DNA from 2 places in the Microbacterium luticellae genome. Region 2 is predicted to be linked to the other one. Evidence: riboswitches for the same ligand, from Rfam matches in the RefSeq annotation. Region 2 holds a riboswitch; the other holds the start of a gene.
The links. Region 2 has a riboswitch for thiamine pyrophosphate ahead of thiM (hydroxyethylthiazole kinase). Riboswitches for the same ligand answer to the same signal wherever they lie in the genome.
Positions count from the first base shown of each region.

Region 1: another riboswitch for thiamine pyrophosphate. It lies ahead of ACQUSW_RS06825 (ECF transporter S component); the one in region 2 lies ahead of thiM (hydroxyethylthiazole kinase).

Region 1 is NZ_JBNTKE010000002.1:235,619-239,018, forward strand. It holds gene ACQUSW_RS06820 (ABC transporter ATP-binding protein) at 1-928, opposite strand, end outside; gene ACQUSW_RS06825 (ECF transporter S component) at 925-1,569, opposite strand; TPP riboswitch at 1,562-1,671, opposite strand; gene ACQUSW_RS06830 (D-alanyl-D-alanine carboxypeptidase family protein) at 1,760-3,400, shown strand, end outside.
Region 2 is NZ_JBNTKE010000006.1:104,167-107,566, forward strand. It holds gene ACQUSW_RS12975 (ABC transporter ATP-binding protein) at 1-102, opposite strand, end outside; gene ACQUSW_RS12980 (ABC transporter substrate-binding protein) at 99-1,247, opposite strand; TPP riboswitch at 1,361-1,455, shown strand; gene thiM (hydroxyethylthiazole kinase) at 1,501-2,346, shown strand; gene thiE (thiamine phosphate synthase) at 2,343-2,978, shown strand; gene thiD (bifunctional hydroxymethylpyrimidine kinase/phosphomethylpyrimidine kinase) at 2,989-3,400, opposite strand, start outside.

The DNA.
Region 1 (3,400 bases), on a different contig from region 2:
TACCCGCACCATTGGGCCCCACGATGGCAACGGCCTCACCCGCACGCACCTGCTGCGTGAACGGACCAGCAACAGGCACGCCGCGCTGCCGAGACACGGTCAGCTCGTGCGTCTCTATGAGCACTTCGCCCGCAGGCTTCTGGGGTGCTGCGGGCCAGGCGGGCGGATGCCCCGGAACCCACACGCCCGCCACGGCCAGCTCTGCACCGCGCTCTTCGAGCACCTCACGTGGACTGCCATCGGCAATTACCACGGTGCTGTCGCCGTCGCGGCCCAGCACAATCACGCGGTCGACCACGGGCAGCCACGCCTCGATGCGGTGCTCAATTACCACGAGGGTTGCGCCGGTCGCCTCCAGCGCCGCCGCGACAGCATCACGCACCTCCGTAACGCCCTCTGGGTCGAGGTTGGCGGTCGGCTCGTCGAGCAAAATAGCGCCGGGCTGCATCGCCAGCACACCGGCAAGAGCCAGTCGCTGCTTTTGTCCACCCGATAGCGCTGACGTCGACCGGTCAAGAGCAACATCCAGCCCCACCCGGTGCAAAGCCTCGTGCACGCGCGACCAAATGTCGTCACGCGCAACACCTAAGTTTTCGCAGCCGAAGGCAACGTCATCACCCACGCGCGCCAGAATCGTCTGGGTATCGGGATCTTGCAAAACCATCCCCACACGACCCCGGATGCTGCTGGCCGCGGCGCCATCAACCAGCACAGCGCCCTGCTCCTCACCCTCATCGGCGCCGCCGAGAACACCGCCGAAACCCTGCAGAAGCGTCGACTTACCCGATCCCGATGCACCGAGCAGCAGCACGCGCTCGCCCGGTTCGATGCGAACGCTCACATCACGCAGGGCCCACGCCCGGCGAGTGGCATAGCGCCACCCCCAACCGTGGGCCTCCAGACGTGCGGGAGAACCCGATGCGGTCATACCCGGGCGGTTGTTTCGCGGCCGGCAGCGAATCGGTTGAGAGCGCCGGTGGCTGCCAGAGCACGCGCAATCAGCCACGACCCGAGACCTGCGATCACAATGCCCGAGATGGTTGTTGACGAAATATAGACGGTAGTAAACAGTGTGTCGGCGCCCGGATACCAGAGAATGCGGTCGTTAATGCCGCACGCCAGGCCTGTTCCGGCCCCGGCAAGCAAAACAACCGGCAAACGCCACACGCCATAGAGAAACGCGAGGAAGATCAGCTCAGCACCCAGCCCCTGCACGATTCCTGAGGCGATGGTGAGCGGACCCCACGAGTTACCCACCAGGGCAGAGATAGTGGCCGCTACCAATTCGGTATACAGGGCTGCGCCCGGTTTACGAATAATGATCGCGCCCAGCACACCGGCAAAGAGCCACGGCCCCGCCAACAGACCCTGCAATCCGGGCACAAGCGGCTTCAAGAACGCGCTGGGCACCTCGTAGCCCACGTTCCACACGAGAAACACGGCGGCGCAGGCCACGGCGATAACGCTGGCTACAACGATGTCAACAACGCGCCACCGCAGCGAGCGCGATTGTTTCGCAGAATCACCGTGCTCCTGCACGGTACGGATGGGTGACGTAGACGTACTCATATACTCTCCTCCCTGCGCTGGCATGATCCAGATCAGGTTCGACGGTCGAAGCGCGGGTCGCTTCCTCTCAGCCCGAAATACCGGACTCCCGTGGTTGTGCTGCCAGCATAGCCCGCTTTATCTCGGGTGGCATCCGGTATGTATTTATTCGACTCCCGCACTCAGGTGGAGTTAGGTACCGTAGAAAGCGATGACCGTCGACGACACCGCTGCCGCTCCTCCCCCACGGCACAGGACACGTCGGGAGTCGCGCGCTGCCCGCGAAGCAGCTGCGTCACAGACACCCAACGATCCACCGCCCGAGGGGTTATTTGAGCAACCTCCTGCGCTTTTTACCTCGCCCTTCCACAACGACACACTGTTTCCGGATGCCGCAGCCCCCACGCCGCCCATAACGCAGGGCGACGCCCCCGAACCCGGCGTGCTCACGGCCACTTTCGGCGTGCTCAGTAGTGAAGAACCTGCTGATCCGGTAGAAGAAGTGGCGCACAAGCCTGAGCTGTCAGAGCCCCAGGCCAACGCGGTAGCATCCGGTATGGCATTGTCGTGGGTCGACGAATCAACAGTCACCGGGTTACCGGGCGCAGGAGCATCTTTAGGCCCTCTTCCCCCCGGACATCGGGCGTCTGCCGACCTACTCGCCGACTTTCCTGAGCGGTCACAGTGGAAACGCCCGAGCGTTTTTTTGCCGCCCCTCATCACGGTGGTTTCGGCAGCAGCCTATGGTGCTGCCGCGGCGCTATGGCCACTCGATGCTGTTGCCCCCACAGTGACGTCGCTCAGCGTTACCGCGGCCCCTGCTCCAGCGGCCTCGTTTACGTGGCCCGAGCGTGGCAGCGCAGCGGTGGGGGTAGAAAACATCAACGCTGTCGCGTCGTCAGAAGAACCCACACCCATGGCCAGCATCACCAAGGTCGTCACGGTGCTCGCCGCCCTCGATGCGCTTCCGCTAGAAGAGGGCGAGACCGGCCCCGAGTTCTTTTTCACCGAAGAAGACAGCTACGACTTTTGGCAGTACCTGTGGAGTGACCAGTCGGCGTTAGATGTTCCCGTCGACGGCAGCCTGAGCGAATATCAGCTCATTGAAGGCATCATGCTCGGCTCTGCCAATAACTATGCCGATAGGCTCTCGCAAGAAATTTGGGGCAGCGACGACGACTTTGTTGTCGCCGGCGAGGAGTGGCTGGCCGAACAGGGCATTAGCGGCGTCGAGCTGGAAAACCCCTCGGGGATCGGCTGGGGCAATACGGCAACGCCGCGATCGCTACTGCAACTGGCAGAACTCGCCGTAGAACACCCCGTGCTGGGCCCCATCGTTGCGACACAAGAGACCGAGATTCCGGGGGCCGGCGAGGTCAAGAACACCAACCGACTGCTCAGTGACCCCGGGATGCTGGGCGTAAAAACCGGCACCAACGACGACCACTACAACCTGCTCTCCGCCAAGGAAGTCACGATTGGCGATGCCACCGTGCGCATCTTCATTTCTGTTCTTGGTCAAGAAGACAGTGACGCCCGAGTCGACGTCACCCGCGACCTGTACCGGCAGGCAGAAGCCCAGCTACACGCGCAGGCTGAAGCGCCCACGATTGCCGCCGAAACACCCGTTGGCAGCATCGAAACACCCTGGGGATCCTCTGCCGACATCGTTACGCGCGACGCTGCACAGGTCGTACTGTGGAACGCCGCAACGCCCACGGTCGACACCGAATTGACTGTCGGCAACGACCGTCAGCGTGGCAGCAGCGTCGGCACTCTGAGCGTGACCGGCCCCATCAACACGGCCACGGTCGATGTGGTGCTCACAAACGATGTACCCGACCCCAGCCTG
Region 2 (3,400 bases):
GTTGACGTCGCTCAGGGCGAGCATTTCTTGCCCGGGCTTACCAAAAGTCTTTACGAGGTTTTTTACTTCAACGCCGTGCCCGGCGCTCAATCCCACCGTCATTTGCTGTCTCCCTCTCCCGGCCAGATCAGGTTGCCGTTGGCGTCGTACAGGTTGGCCACAAGGTCAACGTCGATGATGTCCGTGACATCCGGAATATTCTTTACGTTTCCGTAGGCCTTCACGATGTCGGATGCCGCTTGCCACTGCTCTACTGTTTGCACACCGGGTGCGCCCGCCGTGCTGTCACGCACCCACTGCGATTCCACTTTCCACGTGCGTCTGAGCTGCTCAATGGGGAAGGCATCTCCCTGTCCGCCCTCTTTCGCCAGAGCCGCGATGCGCTCGATGCAGTCTTCTTCGTTGTCGAGGCAGTACTGCAGAGCCTTAAGGTCGGCACGCATGAAGTCGGCCACGACCTCGGGGTTCTTCTCGTAGAACTCCTTGTTGACCTCCATCACGTTGTAGGTGCCTTCGAGATCGAAGTCGGCGGGCGTGAACTCGGTGAACTCTTCGCCCATGGAGCGCAGAGTCTCGCACTGGTTCGAGGCGTAGCCAACAATTGCGTCGGGCTGGCTGCGCAGCACAACGGTCGGGTCGTAGTTGGTCATCTTGACCAGGTTGATCTTGTCAATGTCGGCGCCTGCGGCGTCGATCATGGCAACGGCCACGGGGGTGAGGTTAATGAAGTAGCCGAGCTGCTTACCCTCGAGGTCTTTTAAGTCTTTAATGTCTTTGTTGGCGAACAGGCAGAACGGCGAGGTGGTGCCGAAGGTGGCGATCGCTGTGAGGTTTTGGCTGTTGGCGGCGGCCATCAGCACGTCTTCTGCCGAGCCAAGCTCAGTAAAATGCGCCTTACCCGAAGAAACCAGCTGCTGACCGTTACCGCCAGCCGCGTTGATTTCAACGTTCAAGCACAGCTCGTCAAAATAGCCAAGCTCTTTGGCCATAAAAACGTCGAGCTGCCCGGCACTGGCCGAGTAGCCGTAGCCTGAGATATAGGTGATTTTTTCGGCCGAGTTTCGATCGCAGGCTTCTTGGCTGATGATCGAGTTCTCGGTGTTTGCTGCGGGGGCGTTGCCCGCGCCGCTGCATCCGGCAAGCAGAGCCATACCTGCGAGCGCACCGATCATCGCGAAACCGCTTCGCTTCTTTGCTGCTAAGGACACCGTCGTCCGCCTTTCATGAGTGACCTCTGGGGTAGTCAAGAACTGAGTTTACTTCAAACTAGTCAAGAAAAGACTAGTTCATCTAATCACACTTTTGTGACGGTCACACATCTCGGTCGTGAACACCTACTTCACACACCCGGTATGGTGGTCGCAGTGACACGGGGTGCCGCCGCGGCGGCTGAGAACACACCCGTAGAACCTGATCCAGTTCGTACTGGCGAAGGGAATGTCTGCAGCCCACGCTTCGGCGATAACGGCTCGTTTCTTCTTCGCCGGAAGGGAAACCACTTTGTCTGCCACCGCCATACCCATCGCCCACCGCTCGGCCACCCTACTCAACGCACTGCGCGACACAGAACCACTCGTGCACTGCATCACCAATAACGTCGTCACCAACTTCACCGCCAACGCACTGCTCGCCCTCGGCGCTGCCCCCGCCATGGTCGACGTCATCGGCGAAGCAGGGCCTTTTACCCGCGTCGCTGGCGCACTGCTCATCAACCTCGGCACCCCACAACACGAACCACGAGAAGCACAGCGCGAAGCCATCGCCGCCGCAGGCGACGCCGGAACACCCTGGGTGCTCGACCCTGTTGCGATCGGAGCGCTACCGGTACGCACCGATCTGGCGCACGAAGTTGTCGCGCAGCATCCGGCAGCTGTTCGCGGTAACCCCTCAGAAATCATGGCGCTGGCAGGCGTTGGCAGTGGCGGCAAAGGCGTTGACTCTACCGACACCACCGACAGCGCACTGCACGCCGCCGTCACACTGGCACGCACGCACAAGACCATCGTGGCTGTCTCGGGCGCCGAAGACGCCATCACCGACGGACAACGCATCATCCGCGTCGCCAACGGCAGCGCCCTGCTCACCAAAGTCACCGGCGGCGGGTGTGCGCTCGGCGCACTCGTGGCCGCTTTTCTCGCCGCACGCGGCGAAGAATCACCCCTCACCGCCGTCACGGCCGCACATATTGTGTACGGTGTTGCAGCCGAGCGTGCGGCGCAGGCTGCCAGGCATCCGGGCAGCTTTGCCGTGCACCTGCTCGACCAGCTGAGCGCCATCACCGCCGACGATATCGACGCCGACGCCCGCACACGCTTCTCGGCTGCCGAAACAGCGCTGTCGTCATGACATACGGCATCTACCTGGTCACCGACCAGGCGCTCTGCGGCGAGCGCGGAGTCATCAAAACCGTGCGGTGCGCCGTCGACGCAGGGGTGAGCACGGTACAGCTGCGCGATAAAAATTCGGATGCCGCGACGCAGCTGCGCACTCTAGAAGCATTGGCCGGTGTCATCGCCGGGCGGGCACGGCTACTCATCAACGACCGACTCGATGTTGCCGTCGCCGCCCGCCAGCGTGGCATCGCGCTCGACGGCCTGCACGTGGGGCAAAGCGACGACTCGGCACCTCGCGCGCGCGACCTCCTCGGCCCCGATGCGATTATTGGCCTCACCGCCAACACTCGCGAACACTTCAACACTGTCGCGCAGTGGCCACCCGGAACCGTCGACTACCTGGGAGTGGGCGTTATTCGACCCACCTCAACAAAACCCGACCACCCGCCCGCACTCGGCATAGACGGTTTCGCGCAGCTGGCTGGCACGAACACCGTGCCGTGCGTCGCTATCGGGGGCGTGAAGCTCAGCGACATCGCTCCCCTGCGCCGGGCCGGCGCGGCAGGTGTTGCCGTCGTATCAGCCATCTGCGCAGCCGACGATGCCCGCGCCACCGCCGACGCATTCGTTCGCGCGTGGGGTTAGCTACGTGGGGTTAGGCCCCCGCGGCCCACAGTGCATGAAAATGGTGCACGGGGCCGTGGCCCGAGCCCACGTCAAGCGCATCGGCATGCTGCAGCGCAGCAGTCAGGTATGCCTTCGCGGCACGCACGCTCGCGGCCATGTCGTGTCGCGGTAGCAGCGCAGCGATGGCGGCCGACAGGGTGCATCCGGTTCCATGATTGTTATTCGTGTGTACGCGCGTGGCAGTGAACTCTATCGGCTGCTCGCGCGTGCCCGTATGGCTCAGCAGATCGGTGCTGGTCGGCGCGTCGGGCAGATGCCCGCCCTTCAGCAGCACCCACGGCGCACCGATTTCGTGCAGTGCCGGAACAATCTCGCGCATTTCTGTCAGGCTTGTCGCTGCGCGCGCCGACTGGGCGAGCACGGCGGCTTCCGGCAGATTC